DNA from 2 places in the Megasphaera sueciensis genome. Region 2 is predicted to be linked to the other one. Evidence: riboswitches for the same ligand, from Rfam matches in the RefSeq annotation. Region 2 holds a riboswitch; the other holds the start of a gene.
What was found. A riboswitch is a leader RNA that binds a small molecule or an ion and turns the genes downstream of it on or off. The one in region 2 is predicted to bind S-adenosylmethionine.

Region 1 (12,120 bases), 940 kb from region 2:
TCGAGTGTTAGGACTTCCCATTTTCATGTTCATTATGTGGCTTATGTTTAATATCGTCATGGAAGTGGGAGCTATTCCTCAAGATTGGCTGAGCAGTGGGTTTGATGCCTTAGGAAAATGGATTGGCCCCATGATTGCCAGCGAACAACTGAGGTCATTAGTTGTGGATGGGGTTATTGGCGGTGTTGGCGCTGTTTTAAGCTTTGTACCGTTAATTATATTATTGTATTTGTTTATCAGTTTGTTGGAAGATACGGGTTATATGGCTAGGGCTGCATTTTTGATTGATCGCATTATGCGTGCTTGCGGATTGCACGGAAAATCGTTCATTCCTATGATATTAGGCTTTGGGTGCAACGTACCGGGTATTATGGCTGCCCGTACACTAGATAATCCAAAAGACAGAATGGTCACCATTTTAGCACTTCCCTTTATGAGCTGCGGTGCCCGGCTTCCGGTATATACACTTCTTATTGCCGCCTTCTTTACAGCTGGACAATCGGGAACCGTGCTGTTTGCTATGTATATACTGGGAATTATAGTTGCCGTTGTACTGGCTACAGTGTTACGTTCCACTGTATTTAAAGGAGAACAGGAACCTTTTGTTATGGAAATGCCGCCATATCATATTCCCACGGTAAAGGGCGTCTTGATTCATATGTGGGAACGTACCGTATTATATCTGAAAAAGGCGGGGACTATCATTTTAGGAGCATCCATTTTAGTGTGGTGCTTGACTGCATATCCTATGGATGTGGAATATTCGCGTGATTATGATGCCGCTAAAGAAAAAATAGCCGCGTCTGTTGATATACAGCAAGTCCCTATTTTAAAGGATATGGGGTTGGACTCCATGGAACAGGATCCTACGTTAGCAACGATGTATGAAGCAATGACTACTGCGGCTGACAAAGCAAAAGATGATAAGGAAAAGATTGAACAAGGTGCTTATCCGGAAGCCTTCGCCGCATTGCAAAAATCGGATCCTGCTGTTTATAACAGAGCTATTCCATTATATGATATACAGCAAAAAGCGGATGCTGATACTGATGATTTAGAAACAGCCCAAAAGTCTGAAAAATTACAGCAAAGTTATGCGGCATCTATTGGACACTTTGTTGAACCTGTTCTTCGTCCTCTGGGATTTGACTGGAAAATAGGAGTAGGCCTTGTGGCCTGCACGGCTGCCAAAGAAGTAATGATAAGTACACTGGGAACTATCTATAGTGTAGGTGCCGACGCCGATGATGATGATAATTTGATTACGTTTTTATCTGAGGATCCTGATTTTAATCCGGCAGTAGCGTTATCTCTAATGGTATTTTCGTTGTTATATATGCCTTGTTTGGCAACACTGGCGGTTATGAAAAGAGAAACAAACTCTTGGAAATGGCCGGCCATGTCTGCAGGATTAGGTATAATACTGGCGTGGGTGTTTGCCTTTGCTGTTTATCATATTGCTTTATTGGCAGGATTGGGAGCATAATAAATATATACTAACGTTAAGGAGGTGCAGATTTTATGGATATTTCAACTTTGATTGTTGGAAGCATCGTAATTTTAGCTGCAGCATATATGATTCGACATTTTCGTGATATTGTCAGTGGTAAAAGCGGTTGTTCCTGCGGCACTTCGTCATGCTCTGCGTGTCAGTCTAAACACGCCTCTGTGAATACGGATACAACCACATCATTGCCGCCTTGCTGCCGTGATAAAAATTAAATTTATCGCATAGAAGGAGTATAGTTTGCAATTATAGAATACCTTTTCTATATCTAGTAGACCTGGTTTGGGTTTATAATTGATGTAGGAAAGGTATTTTTTATTTGTAAATAAAAAGGAGGATTCGGTAATGGATTCAAGAGATAGGTTATGTGAAATCGGCAAAAAAATGTGTTGGTATAAATTGGTGGTGGCTTGTGATGGAAATATAAGCTATCGCAAGGAAGATGGGCATATTATTATTACACCTTCTGGAGTTTCCAAAGGCAGTTTGACTAGCGATATGTTATTAGAACTTGATGTACAAGGAAATATCATAACCGGCAAAGGAAAACCTTCATCGGAAACTAATTTGCATTTGGCAATATATCGTAAGCGGCCAGACGTCAAGGCCGTTGTACATGCACATCCTATTGTTTCGACAGCGCTGACAGTAGCAGGGGTAGCATTTCCGGATAATATTATAACGGAAGGACGAGATTATCTGGGGCATGTTGCAACGGTTCCTTATGCCGATCCTGCTTCTATGGAACTTGCAGAATCTTGTGCAGCTGTTTTGGCTGATGTTAATGTAATTCTTATGGCAAATCATGGGGCGGTTTCTGTTGGTAATGATTTATACCAAGCGTTATATCGGATGGAAACGCTGGAAGCTGTAGCCAGTGTATATCGAGACGCTTTAATCTTATCCCAAGGGATAAACCATACTGGAAAATTAAAATTTGTATAATGAAAATGAGAAAAAAATTGTAAAAAAAATTTTTTATTTTAAAAATAAATTAACAGCATGGTTGACGTATAAACCGTTACAAATAAGCGTCTTTTTGAAACCCTGAATAAGAAAAACTTATTTATTTTTTAAAAAAACCTATTGTACACTTATTGCAAAATGTCTATAATGAATTCAAGATATAAATTAAGGTAATAAATGGTATGAGCTCGACGAAAAGCAATGAAGAAACAGTATTGCTATAGATTGCCTGACAGAAGGCTTGATTATCATTTAATACTCTATTGTCAAAAGGTGATGTTTTTTTTAATGATAACTATATTGTATGATTTTATTTTAATTGGCGCCAGTTAAAAGTATCTGATCAATGTATTTATCGGTGTTTTAATTATTTGCTGATACGTATTGATTTCCATACTACTGATTTTACTATCAGTAGTATGGGGGGGATACTGTATCTATGCGCAAATATTCTGTATTTAAGGTGAATGGAGGTTTTTTTAAATGGCAAAAGGTGAAGTTTCTCAGGAATTAATTGAAAAGTTAAAATCTATTGTAGGTGAAAAGTATTGTATTACAGACAAAGAAAAATTGGAACCCTATGGCCACGATGAAGTAACGGATCCTCATTATATGAAACCAGCACAGTGTGTTGTTCTTCCGGCTAATACACAGGAAGTAGCAGCTTGTGTAAAGGCTTGTTATGAAGCCGATACAATTATGGTTCCCCGTGCAGCTGGTACAGGTCTTGCAGCTGGTGCGGTAGCGATTTTTGGCGGCGTAATTATTTCTATTGAACGAATGAACAAAATTATTGAAATTGATAAAGAAAATATGATTGTTACTACGGAACCGGGTGTAACAACAGCTGTTTTACAGAATACGGTTAAAGACGCCGGCCTTTTCTACGGCGGAGATCCCTGCAGTGGGGATTCTTGCTTTATCGGCGGCAACGTTGCAACGAATGCCGGCGGTAACCGTGCTGTAAAATATGGTGTAACCCGGGATCAGGTTCTTGGCATGGAAGTTGTTACTCCCGCAGGGGATATTGTTGAATTAGGCGGGAAAGTACGTAAAAATGCTACAGGCTACAGCTTAATGCATCTGTTTATTGGTTCTGAAGGAACTTTGGGAATCATTACCAAAATATATCTTAAATTAGTTGCTTTACCAAAATTCTCGATGGATCTTTTAGCAGTATTCGATAATTTAGATGATGCTATTGCCTTGACACCAAAGGTAATGAATGCCGGAATCACGCCTGTATGTGTTGAATTTATGGATAATGCTTCCATTAAACAGGTTGAAGTATTCTTAAATGAAAAATTGCAGCATTCTGACATAGGAAATTATATTATCGTTCAGATTGCCGGTGATAATGAAGATTTACTTGATGAACAATGCGAAAAAATTGATGAATTGGCCAGAGAAGGCAACGCATTGGATGTATTAGTTGCTAATCCGACGGTTATCTGGAAATCCCGTAAAGCCTATTTGGAAGCCGACCGTGCTCGCAGCTTGGTATTCTCCATGGAAGATATCGTTGTTCCTATGACAGAAATTCCGGGCGCAGTCAGCCAAATTTCCCGTTTGGGTGAAAAATATAATGTAGCAATGCATTGTGCGGGTCATTGTGGTGATGGCAATGTACATATCGATATCTTGAAAGATGATCGCACACAGGAAGAATGGGAAGATATGTTGCCGAAGATTCAGCAGGAAATATATAAACTTGTATATTCTCTTAAGGGCCGTGTATCTGGTGAACATGGAATTGGATACAAACGTGCTGCTTTGATGGCAAAATACACGAATCCTGTTGAAATTGAAATGATGAAAGCTGTTAAGAGAGGCTTGGATCCTAAGAATATTATGAATCCTGGCAAAGTTGTGGACGTAACCAAATAAGATCGGATTCAGAATAGTCTTTTAATATGCGAAAAACAAGGCATTTTATAAAAATGCCTTGTTTTGTTATAAATACGACAGATTTCGTCATAATTTTTTTGTATAATGATAGAATATATTATATACATTATATAAGGAGATAAGGAGGAATTTTTATGATATTACAATATGGCTCCAATCGTATTTGGTCGGAAAACGAAAAAAAAGAATTGATTGCGGAAGTTCTTTTCCCATTTGAAGGGGATGCAGTCGTAAATATTACGCATACTTTTGTAGATGACTCACTGCGTGGACAAGGGGCAGCAGGAAAACTGATGCAGGCTGCTGCAAATGTAATTCGGCAGAATCATTGGAAAGCGAAAATTACTTGCTCTTATGCTGTGGTTTGGTTCCAAAAACATCCTGAATATAACGATATTTTAGATTAACAGCAAAACATACGTGCTTATTTAACTTCATTTGCTGTTTTGGACCAATCTTTTGGTTCGACAACATACGTTGTTTGTTTTTCAAATGTAACAAAACCGGGAGCTGCATGTGCCGGTTTTTTGACATATCGGCACAAGGTGCAATCTACATCTACTTTAGAAGAGGCTCTTGCTTTGCTGTGATATGCTGCTAATTGGGCAGCAATTAAAATTTGATGTTCTGTCGGTTCTACTCGATGGCAGGCTAAAATAACATGTGATCCGGGTGTGTCTTTTGCATGAAACCATAAGTCGTAGGGATGCGCTTTTTTGAAAGTTAAGAAATCATTTTGACGATTATTATGACCAATCCAGATTTCGAGACCATCTGCTTTTATGGTTACTATATTTTGTGAAAATTCTTTACGTAATTTGTTTTTTGATGTTGACTTTATAAGACCCATTTTCAACATTTCTGCTTTTATGTCGAGTAGTTCATGTTTGTCTGTTGTGTTATCAAGTGCATAGTCCAAAGAATATAAATAATCCAGGTATTCTTTATTCTCCGCATGAAGTTTTTGCGATATTTGTACACGGTTACGCATTTTTGTGTATCGTTTATAGTAACGATTTGCATTATCCGTCATAGAATAGGCGGGATTTAAGGAAATGGTTATGGGTTCTTGGGTATCTGATAATAAATTTGTTATAGTAATAGATGATTCATGATCCCGCTTCATATAAGCGTATATCATAAGAAGGTCTCCATACAACTTGTATATATCCATTTTGTCGGTTTCTTTCATTTCTAAAGCGATGCGTTTTATTTTACGTTTTTGCTTTTCGATTAATTTTAAAACCTTTTTTCTAAGTTCTTCCTGCTCACTGTTTAAACTGCGATGAGTGTGTTCATATTCACTTAAATATTCTTCGATGGATTCATAATACCGGTGAGGATACTTTTCCAAGCTTTTTAAAAGCAATGGGAAAAGAATATCCCGATTGTCACGGACATATACATAGGCTCCTTTGACATCATTAAGTTCATACCCAAACGTTTCAATGGAGCGGCACCATGTAAAAATATCGGCGGGAGACATTTCTGCAACATTTTTTTCCAAGTGGCAGTCCGTGCGAAAAGAAAGTTCATCAAGAACGATGGTACTCATTCCGTTAAAACGTTTCAACATCCATTTGCCTAAAGGGATATGGGTATCGACAGTCATGATATCTGCTAATTCCTGTGCGGAAAAATCAAATGGGTTCATACGCATGAAATTTGGAGGGAAGTCGTACGGTTCTTTAGGATAAATAGTACGTACGGCTTGTTTTCCTTTTGTTGTCTTGATCAACGCTTCCAGAATGATTCCGTTTTCAGTAAAGATTACATTGCTGTATTTTCCCATAAGTTCTATATGTATTTTTCGTGTAACTACTTGCCCTCGTGTATCTAGAACATCCACAGAAATTTCGATCAAACGATCTAAGTGAAGTTGTTGAATCGCTGCAATACGTCCGTTTTCATAATACTTACGCAGAAACATGCATAATCCGGTAGGAATGTCCGGGGTTGTAGGCATGTGATTTGTTACGTATACACGCGGGGCATCATCCAATGTAATAACTAAATGATGACTTCCCGCATCATTAAAAATGCGAAAATATAGGCTGCGATGATCTAGCTGATATATTTTTGAAATCTGACCGCCTACTAAAATTTGCTGTAATTCTTTTGTTATACTATGTAAAGTAATTCCATCTATATTCATGTGGGTACTCCTTTTTTTATTATCTCTTCTATTGTAGTATATTTTCAATTAAAAACCTATAGTAAAAAGTATTTTCCTTTTAATAGTGGACATAGATGACTGATTTGGGCTATACTATCATACAGAATGGCGTATAAGGAGGTCATCGGCTTGCGAAGTATGACTGGATTTGGTTCAGGAACTTATAGTAACGAAAATTTACAAGTTACGATAGAAATTAAGGCAGTAAATCAACGCTTTTTAGAGTTATCGATACGCATGCCGCATGCATATCTGGTATTAGAAGACCGCATACGAAATGAATTGAAATCAGTTCTGCATCGTGGAAAAGTGGACGTATATGTTACTGTAGCAGAATTACTATGCAAAGAGCCGCAGATACGAATTGATTCTGCTAATTTAACAGACTGTAAATATGCACTGGATAAAGTAAATGAAGAGTTGTTTCATGAAAAGACAACATTATCTCAAATTATTTCGCTGACTAAGGACTGGTTTATTCAAGAACCGCCAAAAATTGATGCAGATGATTGTTGGCCGGTTTTTTTCGTTGCGTTGCAAGCTTCTTTGAATCGTGTTGTACAGATGCGTGAAGCGGAGGGGCTGAATATCAAAAAAGATTTATTGCTGCGTGCTGATAAAATAGAGAATATAGTTCATTCTATTGCAGAACGAAAGGATGATATTGCGGCACATTATGAAAGCAGATTACGCAAACGAATAATAAGTATGTTTAATGAGATAAAAGCTGTTCCTGATGAAGAACGTCTTTTGCAGGAAGTTGCCATGTATGCGGATAAGGTTGATTTTACGGAAGAAGTTGTGCGATTTCGCAGTCATGTGGTACAATTAAGGAGAATTTTAGAAGAAAATGGCGATATAGGACGGCAATTAGATTTTCTTATTCAAGAATTAAATAGAGAAACCAATACCATTGGTTCGAAGGCTGCTGATTTAGATGTCACAGAATATGTTTTGCAATTGAAAAATGAAATTGAAAAAATCAGAGAACAAATTCAAAATATTGAGTGATGGTGAGAATATGAATTTCAATCTTTTAAATATCGGTTTTGGAAATATGGTCGTGGCAAATAAGGTAGTTGCTATTATTAGTCCCGAATCGGCACCGATAAAACGAATGGTGCAGGAATCGAGAGAACATAATATGCTGATAGATGCCACCTTTGGCCGTAAAACTCGTTCCGTATTGATGATGGATAACGGGCAAATCATTTTATCCGCTATTCAGCCGGAAACAATTTCGCATCGTATTCTTACCGTTGGGAACGAAAACGAAGCAGTATACAATGATGATGAAGAAAGGAAGTAATGACATGAACGATCCCGGATTACTCATCGTTGTGTCGGGACCTTCGGGAGCTGGAAAGGGAACTATTTGCGATGCTTTGCGAAAGCGTTTTTCGAACATCTATTATTCTATTTCCATGACGACCAGAGAACCGCGTAATGGGGAAGTGGATGGAACAAATTATTTTTTTACGGACAATTTTCATTTTGAAGAATTGGTTCATACAGATTCTTTTTTAGAATATGCGCAGGTATATGAGCATTATTACGGAACGCCTAAAGAATACGTGTTTAATATGCTCCAGCAAGGAAAGAATGTTATGCTGGAAATAGATATTCAAGGTGCAATGCAGATAAAAAAGAAATATCCTAAGGCAGTGTTTATTTACGTTATTCCGCCTTCCTTGGATATTTTGGCTAACCGTTTGAAAAGCCGTCATACCGATTCGGCAAATGTTATTGCCGGACGATTGGCTAAAGTAAAAAATGAGTTAGAATGGTTATCAGAGTATGAATATGTAGTTATTAATGATGTATTAGAATTGGCTGTTGAACGCGCTGCTGCGATTATTGTGGCGGAACAGTGCAAAGTTTCCCGTAATCATCATTTAATAACTTCCATTCATGCACAATTTGAAGATTAGGAGTGATATGTTATGTTAATTAAACCGACCTTAGAATCTCTAATGACAAAAGTAGATAGCAAATATACATTGGTAACATTGGCGGCTAAACGCGCGCGTGAGTTAAATGACGGTGATGCACCACTTGTGGATACAAAATCCGAAAAGGTTGTATCTATTGCTATGGAAGAGATTGATGAAGGTAAAATTACATATAAAGCCCCGAAAAGCGGCATAAAATAAAAGTTGGTGATTCCGATGTTATTAAATAATAAGAAGGTTATTCTCGCTGTTTGTGGGGGTATTGCGGCATTTAAGGCCGCTGAAATTGCCAGTTTATTGTGTAAACGAGGCGCGGAAGTCAAATGTATCATGACTGAAAATGCGGCAAAATTTATTACCCCTCTGACATTACGTGAAATAACAGGTAATCCTGTTACTGTATCTATGTGGAACGAAGTAACTAATTGGCATGTTGAACATATCGCGTTGGCATCTTGGGCAGATGTGTTTCTTATCGCACCGGCTACGGCTAATTGCATTGGAAAAATTGCCGGTGGCATTGCTGACGATATGCTTACCACTACGGTAATGGCTACTAAGGCTCCTGTTGTCATTGCGCCGGCTATGAATACAAATATGTATTTAAATCCGATTGTTCAACACAATATGGAAAAGTTAAAAAAATATGGGTATTCCATTATTACACCTGATGCAGGATTATTAGCTTGTGGTGTTACAGGAATCGGTCGTCTTCCTCAACCTGTTTCCCTTGTTGATTATATTGAAATGAAAGCTTGCTGTACTGCACAGTTAAAAGGGAAAAAGGTAATTGTAACTGCCGGTGGAACGCGGGAGGCAATCGATCCGGTGCGATTTATTGGAAACCATTCCAGCGGCCGTATGGGCTTTGCCATTGCCAAAGCCGCTGTATTGGCCGGCGCTGATGTAACCTTAATAGCTGGAGTTACAAGTTTAGAAACACCACTAGGTGTAAAGCGCGTTGATGTTGTCAGTACAAGAGATATGAAACAAGCGGTAGATTCGCTATATGATGACACCGATATTGTTATAAAAGCAGCCGCTGTTGCTGATTATCGTGTTCAAACCCCAGCCAAAGATAAAATTAAAAAATCAGAAGATACATTAGTATTATCAATGGAAAAAAATCCTGATATATTGTATGAACTGGGACAACGTAAAAAAAATCAGATACTTGTCGGATTTGCTGCGGAAACAACAAATGTGATTCACTATGGAATGGAGAAATTGAAGAAAAAAAATCTGGACATGCTTGTTGCAAACGATGTAAGTGCTGCTGGTGCAGGATTTAAAGTAAACACAAATGTTGCAACATTGCTATTTCCTGATGGAATGAGCGAAAAGTTTGATATAATGGATAAATTTGATTTGGCTGCTATTATTATTGATCGTGTTACAAAAATAATCAATAAATCTTAAGAAAAGGTCTTGCAATATTATCGTATATCATTTAAAATAATAAATTGAAATGAATATTGCCATCAAGAGACGACGGAGGGATTGGCCCGATGATGCCGCAGCAACCTTTCAGCTAATGAAAACGGTGCTAAATCCAACAGTGCAAACTGGAAGATGGGTATGAAAATAACCCCTCTTTTACAGAGGGATTTTTTTTAGGAGGAAAATAATAATGACAAAAAATCGCGAATTTTTTACATCTGAATCTGTTACAGAAGGTCATCCTGATAAAATGGCTGACCAAATTTCAGATAGCATTCTTGATGCTATTTTGGAAAAAGATAAAAATGCCCGTGTTGCTTGTGAAACTTTGGTTACCACTGGAATGGTACATGTGGTTGGTGAAATTTCAACTACATGTTATGTTGACATTCCGCATATTGTCCGGGAAACGATTCGCGGCATTGGGTATACCCGAGCTAAATATGGTTTTGATTGTGATACTTGCGGTGTATTGGTTTCACTTGACGAACAGTCACCGGATATTGCCATGGGTGTTGATAAAGCCAGGGAAGTAAAAGACGGTGATAGTGATGCATTCGATGCAATTGGAGCCGGTGATCAAGGAATGATGTTTGGATACGCTACCAATGAGACAGATGACTATATGCCGCTGCCTATTTCTTTGGCACATCGGTTAGCCCGTCGGCTGTCCAAGGTCCGCAAAGATGGTACATTGTCGTATCTTCGCCCCGATGGCAAAACGCAAGTGACTGTCGAATATGATAATGGCCGGCCAGTACGCATTGATACGATTGTAATTTCTGCACAGCATAGTCCTGAAATTACACGGGAACAAATTGAAAAAGATTTACTGGAATATGTCATCAAACCGGAACTTGCAGATGGATTATTTGATGACAAAACAAAATTGTTCATTAATCCAACAGGACGGTTTGTTATCGGCGGACCTCAGGGAGATTCAGGACTTACCGGTCGTAAGATTATTGTTGATACCTACGGAGGTATGGCTCGGCATGGCGGCGGTGCGTTTTCGGGTAAGGATCCTACGAAGGTGGACCGTTCAGCTGCTTATGCAGCTCGTTATGTAGCCAAAAATGTTGTGGCAGCAGGATTAGCTGATAAATGTGAAATCCAGCTTGCGTATGCCATCGGAGTAGCTAACCCGGTATCCATTCATGTGGAAACTTTTGGTACAGGTAAAGTCGAAACTGATGTAATTGAAACTCTTATAAAAAAACATTTTGATCTTCGTCCAGCGGGTATTATTGAAATGCTTGATTTACAACGACCCATATACAAACAAACAGCTGCATATGGACATTTTGGTCGTAATGACTTGGATCTTCCATGGGAAAAAACAGATAAAGCAGAAATGCTTCGGAAAGAAGCCAATTTATAATAGTACAAAGTTTGTTTATTTTGCGTTATAATATAGGTGCGCATAAATTATCAAAGAGAGACATTTATGTCTCTCTTTTTTTTTGACAGGAGTATATCATTATGATTGCAGAAGTAATCATCAATATAACCGCTAAAAGACTGCAAAAAACATTTTCCTATATCATTCCTGAAGAACTTTTCGTTCATGTGGGGACCCGCGTGTTAGTTCCTTTTGGTCATCGCCAAGAAGAAGGTGTTATTGTAGCTCTTCACCAAGACTATCCTGTACAACATGAGTATGTATTAAAACCAATTATTTCGGTCTTGTCCGTACAAGCGGGATTTCAAGAAGAAATGATCGCTACTGCTTTGTGGATCAGTGACTATTATTTATGCAGTATATCCGATTCACTGCGTTTGTTTATGATTGAAAAGAAAGGAATCGTTGCCCATACGTATGTGTCTGTCGAAAATAAAGATATGCTTTTGCTGATGGGAGGAAAAAACATATGGGAACATCTCAAAAATAAGAAGAATGTAGATAAAAAAACATTATGCAACCAATTTAGTCAAACATTTATTGAAAAACTTATTGAAAAACATGTTTTGAAAGAAGAAAAACAGTTACAAAATAAAATTGCTGATAAAACAGAGAAATGGTTGTATTTTGCAGAGGATGACCATCAATGTATATTAAAAAATCGTAAGAAGCAAATGCAATTATTGGCGGAATTAAAGGAAAAAGAAGCTGCTCCCATTTCCTTTTGGATCCAAAAGGGTTATAGCCGAGACATTATACAGCATTTGGT
Region 2 (12,120 bases):
CAAGCGGCAGGGGAAATGAAATTACTGCAGAAGTGTGTAAAGCTGCTGCAGAACACACGAATATTCCGGCCCAAGCGGTATCGCTTGCTGCAACGGGTATAAGCAATCAATACTTCCGACCCTCTCTCTTGATTAACAGCATTAGTACGCTAACGACATCCCTTTCACCTGAACATGATCATCTGGTAGAACGTGTAATGCAAAATGGCGGTGATATTGTAAGCGGTGCAGTATCTTTATCTGCGTCAGGCAGTAGTTATACGCTGGGCGGCATCATGACGGAAGAGGTCCAGGGCAATCCGGGTATGTGCCTGATGACGACTGATATGGCAGTTACACCGCAGCAAATTCAGCAAGCTATTCGCAGCAGCAAGGACTGCTTTGATCTGCAAGGATATACCATTATTGTTATGGCAAATGGGATGGCGGCAACGGGGGGCAGCAATAGCGAGCTCCTTGTTCAGGCTATGCGCTGTTTTATGGCAAAAGACGGCATTCATGCTGCACTTAAAGAGTGCAGTTGATTTATGAATGCAATTTTATTTAAGGTATCATTACAATTTCATATATAGGTAAGGTCATATTTTCTATCCAATTTCAAACAGATGTGGTACAATAAATCAGTTTTTCATATAGGTTGATTTGTTGTACCACATCGCATTCAACCACAAACTAGGGAGGAGATACAAGGTAATGAACAAAAAGGAACAAGTACAGGAAGTCATCGCACAGGCAGGAAAAGCTGTGACTAATGCGCAGAAAGCGCAGATTCTGATGAATGCGCTGCCGTACATCAAGCAGTACAGCGGCAAGACTATTGTTGTCAAATATGGCGGCAACGCGATGCTGAATGAGGACTTGAAGAAAGCTGTTATGGGGGATATCGTTCTTTTGTCACTCATTGGAGTTAAGGTAGTTCTTGTCCATGGCGGAGGTCCGCATATTGCAGAGGTCTTATCCTGGGTAGGGAAAGAGTCGAAATTTGTAAACGGGTTGCGAGTGACGGATGAAGATACCATGAAAATTGTTCAAATGGTGTTGGCCGGTCAAGTTAACAAGGATTTGGTTAATTTAATTGGCATGATAGGCGGTAAGGCTATTGGACTATGTGGATTGGACAGTCAGATGATAAAAGTGAAGCAACTGGACAAGGAATTGGGACTTGTAGGCGATATTACGGACGTTGATGTATCTTTAATCGAGGATGTTCTTTCTAAAGGGTATATACCTGTTATTTCTACGATTGGAACAGATGCAGAAGGACAAGCTTACAATATCAATGCCGATACGGCAGCGGCTGAAATTGCAGGGAAACTGAATGCCGAGTGTATGTTGTCCATGACAAATATAGATGGTGTTCTGCGTGATAAGGATGATCATACTACATTGATCAGGAAAATATCACTGGGACAAGCCGATGAATTGGAGCGGCAGGGAATTATAGCCGGTGGAATGATACCGAAAGTACACTGCTGTACAGATGCCATTCGGGCGGGTGTTAAAAAAGTATTTATTATTAATGGCACGGTACCTCATGCGATTTTAATTGAGATGCTTACAGAAGAAGGGTTAGGGACTATGTTTGTCAGCCCCCAATATGAACAGGAAAAATTATAGGAGGTGCGTTGGGATGGATTACAAAGCGTTAGATAAGGAATATATCGTTAATGTTTACAATCGGCTTGATGCAGTAATCGACCATGGCAAAGGGGCTGTATTGTATGATGTAAATGGCAAAGAATATATTGATTTAAGTGCCGGCATTGCTGTTAATATTTTTGGCGTTTGTGATGATGTTTGGAAAAATGCAGTTATTTCCCAACTTAATACATTAAGCCATATTTCTAATGTATTCTATACAGAACCGCAAATAATTTTAGCGGAAAAGCTTTGTAAAAAGACGGGTATGAAAAAAGTGTTTTTTTCAAATTCCGGAGCGGAAGCCAACGAATGTGCTATCAAGGCAGCTCGAAAGTATTCTCATGATAAATACGGTAATGGACGCTATACCATTATTACATTAAAAAATAGTTTCCATGGGAGGACTATGGCAACATTAACTGCTTGTGGACAAGACTCTCTGCATGAAGATTTTGGGCCATTTCTGGATGGTTTTGTGTATGCTGATGCTAATGATTTTAATTCTGTTGTGAAACTCGCTGAGGAAAATTCGGTTTGTGCTATTATGATGGAGGTAGTGCAAGGCGAAGGGGGAGTAAAACCATTGAATCCGACGTTTGTTCACCAGGTCAGCGAGTATGCCAAAGCACATGATATTCTCGTCATTATTGATGAAGTGCAAAGCGGCAATGGCCGGACCGGTGCGTTATATGCCTATATGAATTATGGCATTCATCCTGATATCGTATCAACGGCAAAAGCGATTGGCGGAGGACTTCCTATGGGCGCGACACTGTTTGCTGATACGACGCAGTACACCTTGACGGATCATACGCATGGATCCACTTTTGGCGGGAATCCTATTTGTGCAGCCGGTGCGATTACCATTATTGATCGTCTTGATGATGCTTTTTTAGCTGAAGTCAAAGAAAAAGGATTGTATATTAAAAAGGAACTGGAATCCTGCAAAAATGTAGAATATGTTTCAGGTATGGGATTAATGATTGGGGTAAAATTGAAAAAAAACCTCATGGATGTTGTTAACGAGTGTATTGATAAGGGCGTTCTCGTTCTTACGGCAAATGGACTTCTGCGTCTTTTACCGCCGCTTAACATACCCATGGACGTATTGAAAAAAGGGATTGCCATTATTAAAGAGGTTATTGAAGCATAACCTTTTGTTGTTTGGAAATATATAGCAGTCAAGCAAATCGGCGCAATTGCTGAAGTATGGTTACTTCAGCAATTGCGCCGGTTTTCAATTAGTAAAGATATAAAGACGGTACTTGTACACGATGTTAACGCTGGTAAAGTATGTTACATATCAAGACATGTGCAACGATAGTTAATCATGTAGACTATTTGATACATTGTGTGTGTTATGGCACGTATGTTTATATTTTTCTTGCTATTAGAGATATTTTTGCTTACAATTAGTTTGAGTTAAAAATTCAAAAGAAAAGGTCGCGGATAGATAGGAGTATAGCCAATGAAACATTTGAAAATAGCGTATAGTTTTGATGTACAATATTATTTTGTAGACAGTGATCGGGAAATAGTCCCTATTGAACAGACCGATTTCACCGATATTGCCGTTGCCGTGGTATCGGATCAAGACTTTGATTATATTGATAAGATTGACGCTGCCGGTTTTGGAGTACCTATTATGGTGATTATGCCGGGAGGAGAAAAGATGCCTTCCCAGTATGTGGATAAGGTAGATTGTGTAATTACAGAAGAGATGGTTAATAAGAGCCGATGCATTGAGATGGCGGAACGCTTGGCAAGTAATTATGAACAACATGTGCTGCCTCCCTTTTTTGCAGATCTTGTGGATTATGTCAGTGAAAAAAATAATCCGTTTGATTGTCCGGGACACCAAGACGGAGAATTTTTTAAAAAACATCCGGCAGGGCGATATTTATATGATTTTTATGGCCCCCATATTTTCCAATCGGATATTTGCAATGCTGATGTTACATTAGGAGATTTGCTGATTCACGAAGGGCCGGCACTAGAAGCACAAGATTTTGCGGCAGAAGTATTTCATGCTGATAAGACATATTTTGTCCTGAACGGAACGTCTTCTTCGAATAAAGTTGTGACTAATGCGCTTTTGACCCCGGGAGATCTTGTGCTTTATGATCGCAATAACCACAAATCTGTAGCATTGGGAGCGTTGGTACAGGCGGGAGCGACACCGGTATATTTAGAAACGGCGCGTAATCCCTACGGATTTATTGGCGGTATTGACGACCATTGTTTTAACGAAATGTATCTCAGAAAACTGGCAGCTGAAAGAAATCCGGAAAAAGCGAAACAAAAACGTCCTTTCCGTTTGGCTGTTATTCAGCTGGGAACATATGATGGCACACTGTATAATGCACGATATGTGGTGGATAAAATCGGGCCTCTCTGCGATTATATTCTCTTTGATTCTGCCTGGGTAGGATATGAACAGTTTATCCCCATGTTGCGGGACTGCAGCCCTTTGTTATTGCATTTAACACCGGAGGACCCGGGTATTATGGTGACGCAGTCTGTTCACAAGCAACAAGCCGGTTTTTCACAGGCTTCCCAGATCCACAAAAAAGATAGTCATATTAGTGATCAAGAACGGTATTGCAATCATAAGCGTTTTAATAATTCTTTTATGGCGAATGCCTCGACGAGTCCGTTTTATCCGATGTTTGCAACTATTGCTGTCAATGCAAAAATCCATTCGGGCGATGCGGGACGTAAAATGTGGAGGGATTGTGTTAAGATGGGCATCAAAGTCCGTAAAGATATTTTGCGGCGCTGTGAATATATTAAACCTTTCATATCTCCTATTGTACATGGAAAGCGCTGGCAGGATGGGGATACGGAGGCGATGGTTGATGATTTGGCTTACTTTTCCTTTGAGCCAGGAGCTAAGTGGCATGCTTTTGAGGGATATGGACCCGGGCAATATCTAGTGGATCCTTGTAAGCTTTTACTTACCACTCCGGGAATCAATCCGGAAACAGGACAGTATGAAGAATTTGGCATTCATGCTAATATTTTAGCAACTTATTTGCGTGGGAATGGCGTTATTCCAGAGAAATGTGATCTTAATTCTATTTTATTCTTGTTGACGCCGGCAGAAAATAAAAATAAACTACGTTTCCTCACATCACAACTTGTACGTTTTGAACGCTTTATTGAAAAGGATGTTCCTATGGAGGAAGTACTTCTTGGTGTGTATAATTTGCATCCGGCACGTTATGCAGGATATCATATACGGCAGCTTTGTCAGGAAATGCATGATTTTTATAAGGACCGCAATGTTAAAGATTTGCAAAAGAAATTATTTCGCCGGGAATATTTTCCGGAATATGTTATGAATCCGCAAGCGGCACAATATGCTTTTATTCGCGGACAAAGCGAACTTGTACCATTATCTGAGATAGAGGGGCGTATTGCGCTTGAAGGAGCCCTCCCGTATCCACCAGGGGTCCTCTGCGTTGTACCTGGAGAACGTTGGTCACAAACTGCTGTGCAGTATTTTCAAACACTGGAAGAAAGTATCAATATTCTTCCAGGCTTTGCTTCGGAAATTCAAGGCGTATACCTTGAAAAAGAAGACACTAAAACAAAAGCTTACGGATATGTATTGACAGAAAAAGCGGAAAAAGATATATTAAAGAAATAAAAATAAAAGCCGTTCATTATATACAAACTAATGAACGGCTTTTATTTTTATTCAGGACAGACAGGAATCTTATCATTTTATAAAATAGATAGCATAGCATTATCAGAAACTGGGAAGAATAGCTCCCTTATATTTTTCTTCGATGAATTTTTTGACTTCCGGTGATTGCAATGCCTTTATCAGTTTTTGAATTTCGGGACGATTGATGTCTCCTTCACGGACCACGAGAATGTTGGCATATGGAGAATCTTTTGATTCCAGATATAATGCATCTTTTAAAGGATTAAGATTTGCTTCCATAGCGAAGTTTGTATTAATGACGGCAATATCTACATCACTTAAGGAACGGGGAATTTGTGCAGCGTCTAGCTCAACAAACTGAAGTTGTTTTGGATTATTTGTAATATCTTGTACTGTTGAAGTAATGTTATCTTTGTCTTTTAACGTAATAAGACCGGCTGATTGAAGTATGAGCAATGCCCGGCCGCCATTGGTTGGATCATTTGGAATCGCTACTTTGGCATTGTCGGGAAGGTTCTTTAAATCCGTGATTTTCTTTGAATATACACCCATCGGTTCCAAATGAACTTTGCAGGCTTCTTGAAGTTTTAGACCATGTTCGGCATCGAATTTGTCCAAGTATGGTTTATGTTGAAAAAAGTTAGCATCTAGTTCTTTGTCGGCAAGAGCCAAGTTGGGTTTTACATAGTCCGTGAATTCAACGATTTTTAGATTTACTCCTTCTTTTGCAAGTAATGGTTTGATTTCGTTGAGAATTTCACTGTGAGGTACCGGTGTAGCACCGACGGTGATGGTGACATTTTTGGAACCGTCTTTGTTGTTCTCGGGAGTGCTGCTGCCGCAGCCACTGGCAAGGAGCGCTAGTGACAAAAGAGTTGTAGCAGCTAGAAAAGTGAGTTTTTTAAATTGTTTCATGCATGATTCCTCCTAGGGGGATAGATTTGACACCGAGCTTTTTCCATAAAAATAACCTCTTTCCCAAAAGAGAAAGAGGCATGTAAAACGTATCTTTATCTCTCGGAATTTCTTCCGCAGGAATTGGCACCGTGTTATCGGTTGCCGGGCTTCATAGGGCCAGTCCCTCCGCCTCTCTGGATAAAAGCATCTGTAATTGTCTTATAAACGAGTATATCATGAAAAAATAAATTGTCAAGAAAAAAAATTTTTTGACATGGTTACTGTTTACAGGTACAATACGTAAGTATGGAAGACTGCGGATGCTCTTGAAAGGAGCTTCGCTATATGTTAAAAAAAGGTATGCAGATTGGATTATTATTATTCGGCATTTTCTTTGGTGCCGGAAATCTTATATTTCCCCCGTCCCTCGGCTTTCAAGCGGGGAATCAGTTTATGCCGGCCATTATTGGTTTTATTGTAACCGGAGTTGGCATGCCTGTTATTGCACTTATTGTGGGAACTTTTAATCCCGGTGGTTTCCGTGCGGAAATGAATCGTAAAATTTCACCGTTATTTTCTTTACTTATACTTTCTCTTATTTATTTATCTATTGGGCCGTTAATGGCGATACCTCGTACAGCAGCGACATCATTTTCCGTTGGCATTCTCCCTATTGTAGGTAATGGAACTTGGCAACTGGCTGCTTATACTATTCTGTATTTTGGATTGGCGTGGTGGCTGGCTATTACACCCTCTAAATTATTATCGCGCGTCGGTAAGGTGTTAACCCCGATTTTTGCAATTATGATTATTCTGCTTTTTACTTTGGGGCTGACCGTTTTTACGACGCCGGAATTGGCGATTCCCATCGGTAAATACGCCGAAGCAGCTTTTGGCAGTGGTTTTATCGAAGGGTACAATACAGTAGATACACTGGCATCTTTTGCTTTTTGTATTATTGCGTTGAATACGTTGAAGCAATTGGGTTTTAATTCAATGAAAGAATATTATACCAGCGTGTGGTCTGCCGGTATATCCGTGGCAGTGCTTATGTCGGTTTTATATATGGGACTGGGGTTCTTAGGAAATCATTTTCCTATTCCAGCAGCAGTGTACCATGATCCGGCGGTCAATATTGGTGCATATGTATTGACGCAGGCTTCGTATGAGCTGTTTGGCAGCATAGGTGTATGGTTTTTGGCGGTTATGGTAGTTATTACTTGTTTTACGACCTCCGTTGGACTTATTACATCTGTTGCAGAATTTTTTTCTCAGGAATTTCCCATTATATCATATAAACAGTATGTTACTATATGTTCTTTGGTAAGCTTGGCAGTGGCAAACTTGGGACTGAACCAAATTATTAAAGTGTCCCTGCCGATGCTGTTGTTCTTGTATCCTATTGCTATTTCTGTTGTGGTATTGATTATTGTCAATAAATTTGTACTATTGTCTCGTATAGGTATGAGATTAACCATAACCGTAGCAGCAGGTATTGCGGTAATTGATATATTGAATCAATTTGCTCACCTTGCGTGGGCACAATCTTTTATATCCATGCTGCCTTTGGGTACAAGCGGGCAAGGGTGGATTGTTCCGGTTATTGTTTGTGTTTTTCTTTCTCTTATACTGCCGCATAAGATCAGCGGTGATGTGGAAAAAGTCATAGATATTTAAAACTAAGGTGAGAGAGCTCCGTAGGTTTTCCAGTTAAAACTATTGACATACGTTAAAAATCAGGTATAATTATAAGTAACTTAAAATAAATCGATGAACGAAACGAGTACATACAAAACGACAGTTGCAGCGAGCCGATGACAGTGAGAGTTCGGTACAGGTCAATGAATGGAATGGATTCGGGAGATGCGGCCTGAACGGGAACAAGTAGGGCACGACGGTGTATTTCCACCGCTATCAAAGAAACGTGTATCGCTTAGGCCGTACATGTAAAGCCGGACTAATCATAGTCAATTGGGGTGGCACCGCGGAAGAATTATAAGCCTTTCGTCCCTTGCTTAATAAGCAAAGGATGAAAGGCTTTTTTTGTATAAATAGGAGGCTGAGATAATGGAACATATTGCGGATATTTCAATATTAGAATTTCATCACAGACAAGGTGGTCAATATAGATGGATTACGGTGAGTACATTGCTTTTAGCGATAGCGACTATTCTTCGTCTGGTATCTCCGAGTGTGGCTGGGTTTACTCCTAATTGGGCGATTGCGATGTATTGTATCGCGATTCATCTGACTAAGCCTACATATAAGCAATCCTTCGGTATTGGCATGGTATATGCTTTCGTTGGAGTTCTTACGTCCAAGGCGGCATTTCCCTACGGGGATTTCATTAGTGAGCCGGTTGCGGCGTTGCTTTGTTGTTTTGCAGTAAAACATTTGGATATCATTAAGTGTAAAGGGCATACGGTTCTTCCCGCTTTTACGGGATTGATTTGTACCATCATTTCCGGAACCATATTTTTAACAACTTTTAAATTAGCGTTGAATATTCCAGATTCAGTTTTTTTTAATGTGATGCTCCCGGCAGTATGCATTATAGGCCTTATCAACGGAGTGACAACCCCGGTATTGTATTATCCGGCAGAAAAATTGTTTGCCATGAGAGGAATCATTGACGTCAAATCAGAAGAAATGGAAGTATCCGATCATAGCCGATTTAAGTTAAGTCCATTGCGTGAAGGACTTATTTCTATGGAACATTTATCTTATACCTATAATAAAAAGAGTAAACCGGCATTGGATAATATTAGTCTTTCTATCCATCAAGGGGATTTCCTTGTCATTACAGGTGAAAGCGGAAGCGGCAAAAGTGCTTTGTGCATGGCGATGTCTGGAGCCATTCCACATTACTATGGAGGCGTTATGAAAGGAATGGTCTTTGTAGATAACAAAGCGACAACGCAAGTTAGTATTGCTGATCTTGTTTGTCATGTAGGCATGATGTTGGATGATTATGATAGTCAGTTGGTAGCAATGACGGTAGAAGAAGAAATCGCATTTAGCTTGCAGAACCAGGGGATTGCTCCGAACAAGATAGAAGAAGCAATCGAACATGCGTTAACAAAGGTCAAACTTACAGCGTATCGAAAACGTGAAATCAGTAAACTTTCGGGAGGACAAAGACAACGTTTGGTTATTGCGGGAGTTTTAGCTACCAATCCGGATATTTTGGTGTTTGATCAGCCGACATCTGCACTTGATCCGGAAGGAACACGGGATTTTTATCAATTATTGCACGATTTAAATGTTAATTACAAACATACTATAATTGTGGTAGAACATACATTGGAGGCTGTTTTGCCGTATGCGAACCGCCTGATTCTTATACAGAAGGGACGTATTGCTTGCGATGGGGACGTAGTGACAACGCTGCGTTTTATGTATGAAAACAATATATACGCAACGGCGGTTCCACAAGTGTTTGCTTGTCAAATGACGCTTGAGAAAGCAGGGTGCAATGTCGGAGATATAGCATGGCTTGATTTGGATACCGCTATAAATAGTTTAAAGCAGTGTTGCCCGAATGGAGGTAGAATAGCATGTTAGAAATGAAAAATGTTAATTTCGATTATGGTAATGGTGTTCCTATATTAAAAGAGGTAAATTTAACTATCGGTGAAGGCGAATTTATCGGCCTGGGCGGACGTAACGGCTGTGGAAAAACAACGGTTACGCGGTTGCTGATGGGATTAGAAAAACCTGTGCAGGGAGATATTCTTAAAGATGGGAAAAGTATTATTAAGCAGGATGCTTCTATACGCAGCCGGTTTATTGGCTATGTGTTCCAACGCCCGGAACGGCAAATGTTTCGTCCTACCGTAGCACAGGAAATTGCCTACGGTCCACAGCAATTAGGGATGACAAAAAAGGAGACCGGAGAAGCCGTTGCAGAGGCTATGGAGGCAGCCGGGCTGCAGAAACTGGCATACGCATATCCGCCGAATTTGAACCGTGGGGAAAAACAAAGAGTGGCAATCGCTTCAGCATTAGCTATGCATACGCAATATCTGATTCTTGATGAACCAACCAGCGGTCAGGATAGTGCGGAAAAGGAAAAACTTATGATGCTGCTTACAAAACTTAATGACGCCGGATTGACGATATTGCTTATTACACACGATATGGATATTTTGGCGCAATATTGTAAACGTGTTATTGTTATGGGGCATCAAACAAAATATTTTGATGGGACCCCTCAAAAATTATTTACCGAATGCGATGAATTAATGGATTTAGGATTGACTAGGCCGCAGTCTGTTACCTTATCGATGGCTGTTGCGGGAATGAAATATTGCAAATCCATGGCTGAATTTCAAGATGAAATGATAAAAAGATTAGGAGGAAATGCATGATGATTAAAAACATGGTACCTGTAACAAAATTAATTGCGACGTTTGCATTTTCTTTTTGGGCGCTTGTCATGCATACTACAATACCGCTGATTATTTTGGTTGCGGCAGAGTTATTGATACTCGCGGTTTGCGGTAATTTACAGCGTAACAGCAAAGCCGTAGGCAGTCTTGCTGTTTTTGCTGTTTTTCTTGGGTTTGTCCAGCTTTTAGGCGGCGGTTCCGTAGAATCGGCTTATGTTACGGGGCTGCGTATGATGGCGATGACTGTTGTTTTTATTATACTTTTGACCACAACGCGGTTACAAGATTTGACAGCGGCGATGGTTACACAAATTAAGATTCCTTATGAATATGCGTTCATGTTTACAGCAGCACTCCGTTTTGTTCCCGATTTTATTGCTGAAAGTAAAGCTGTGCAAGAAGCACAAGCTTGCAGGGGACTTTCCGTAAAGGGAAATGTGTTTAAACGCATGATTAATTATATGAGTGTTATCCAGCCGCTTATGTTAAAATCGTTAAGTCGGTCAGAAACAATGGCTCTCAGTTTAGAATTGCGCGGTTTTGGCAGTCAGCAGCGTCATAGTTTTATGAGTAATGTACAACCAAACGCGATGGATTATGGCCTGATCGGGGGTATGATACTTATCAGTGCCGTTGTTATATATTTGCGTATTCATGGTATCGTATAAGGAGTCGGCAGATGATACAAATACATGATATTTCTAAATTGGAATTTCATCATAGGCAGGGTGGGCAATTTCGTTGGATTACAATTAGTACATTGATGTTGGCAATCGGCACCATTCTCCACCTTGTCTCCCCAAGTGTGGCAGGGATTACTCCTAACTGGACGATTGCTACGTATTGCGTAGCAATTTGCCTGACCAAGCCTACATATAGGCAGGCGTTGGGAATCGGCCTGGTAGCTGCGCTTGTTAATGTTCTCACCTCTAAATCGGGATTCCCCTATGGGAATCTTATCAGTGAACCTATTGGAGCGTTATCCTGTGCTTTTATAGTTCATCATTTTTCGTTTCTTCGTTTCAGGGGACATTCTCTGTTGCCTGTGATAACGGGAATTATTTCAACCTGTCTTAGTGGAGGCGTATTTGTTACCATTTTGAAATTTGTCATGGATTTACCCATGGTTGTATATACCGCCGGAATGCTTCCTCTGGTAGGTGTTATTGGTCTGCTTAATGGAATTGTTACGCCGGTTATGTATTATCCGGCTTTGCGGCTTTTTGTATCCCGCGGAGTTTTGGATTCCTTAGAAGAACAGATGGTCATTTCTGATCATAGCCAATTTGATTTAAAACCGGTACAGGAAGAACTCATTTCGCTTGAACATGTATCTTATATATATAATAAGCAGAAGATACCTGTTTTGAATGATATCAATCTTAATATCCATGAAGGTGATTTTTTGGTTATTGCCGGAGAAAGCGGCAGTGGTAAAAGTTCTTTATGTATGACGTTGACGGGAGCGATTCCTCATTACTTTGGCGGAGTTATGAAAGGCATGGTATATGTAGATGG

Region 1: linked by a shared signal. The riboswitch ahead of metK (methionine adenosyltransferase) and the one ahead of NXG62_RS08020 (MetQ/NlpA family ABC transporter substrate-binding protein) in region 2 are both predicted to bind S-adenosylmethionine.

The regions. Positions count from the first base shown of each region.
Region 1 covers NZ_CP116939.1:710,052-722,171, reverse strand. The annotation lists gene feoB (ferrous iron transport protein B) at 1-1,486, shown strand, start outside; gene NXG62_RS03455 (FeoB-associated Cys-rich membrane protein) at 1,522-1,722, shown strand; gene NXG62_RS03450 (class II aldolase/adducin family protein) at 1,853-2,452, shown strand; gene NXG62_RS03445 (FAD-binding oxidoreductase) at 2,957-4,360, shown strand; gene NXG62_RS03440 (GNAT family N-acetyltransferase) at 4,516-4,788, shown strand; gene NXG62_RS03435 (Rqc2 family fibronectin-binding protein) at 4,806-6,536, opposite strand; gene NXG62_RS03430 (YicC/YloC family endoribonuclease) at 6,696-7,568, shown strand; gene remA (extracellular matrix/biofilm regulator RemA) at 7,579-7,866, shown strand; gene gmk (guanylate kinase) at 7,871-8,488, shown strand; gene rpoZ (DNA-directed RNA polymerase subunit omega) at 8,501-8,710, shown strand; gene coaBC (bifunctional phosphopantothenoylcysteine decarboxylase/phosphopantothenate--cysteine ligase CoaBC) at 8,726-9,928, shown strand; SAM riboswitch class I at 9,985-10,088, shown strand; gene metK (methionine adenosyltransferase) at 10,140-11,330, shown strand; gene priA (primosomal protein N') at 11,432-12,120, shown strand, end outside.
Region 2 covers NZ_CP116939.1:1,654,211-1,666,330, reverse strand. The annotation lists gene NXG62_RS08040 (arginine biosynthesis protein ArgJ) at 1-524, shown strand, start outside; gene argB (acetylglutamate kinase) at 694-1,617, shown strand; gene NXG62_RS08030 (aspartate aminotransferase family protein) at 1,631-2,794, shown strand; gene speC (ornithine decarboxylase) at 3,110-5,293, shown strand; gene NXG62_RS08020 (MetQ/NlpA family ABC transporter substrate-binding protein) at 5,396-6,229, opposite strand; SAM riboswitch class I at 6,322-6,416, opposite strand; gene brnQ (branched-chain amino acid transport system II carrier protein) at 6,557-7,888, shown strand; T-box leader at 7,973-8,226, shown strand; gene NXG62_RS08010 (energy-coupling factor ABC transporter ATP-binding protein) at 8,279-9,775, shown strand; gene NXG62_RS08005 (energy-coupling factor ABC transporter ATP-binding protein) at 9,769-10,581, shown strand; gene NXG62_RS08000 (energy-coupling factor transporter transmembrane component T) at 10,584-11,270, shown strand; gene NXG62_RS07995 (tryptophan transporter) at 11,282-12,120, shown strand, end outside.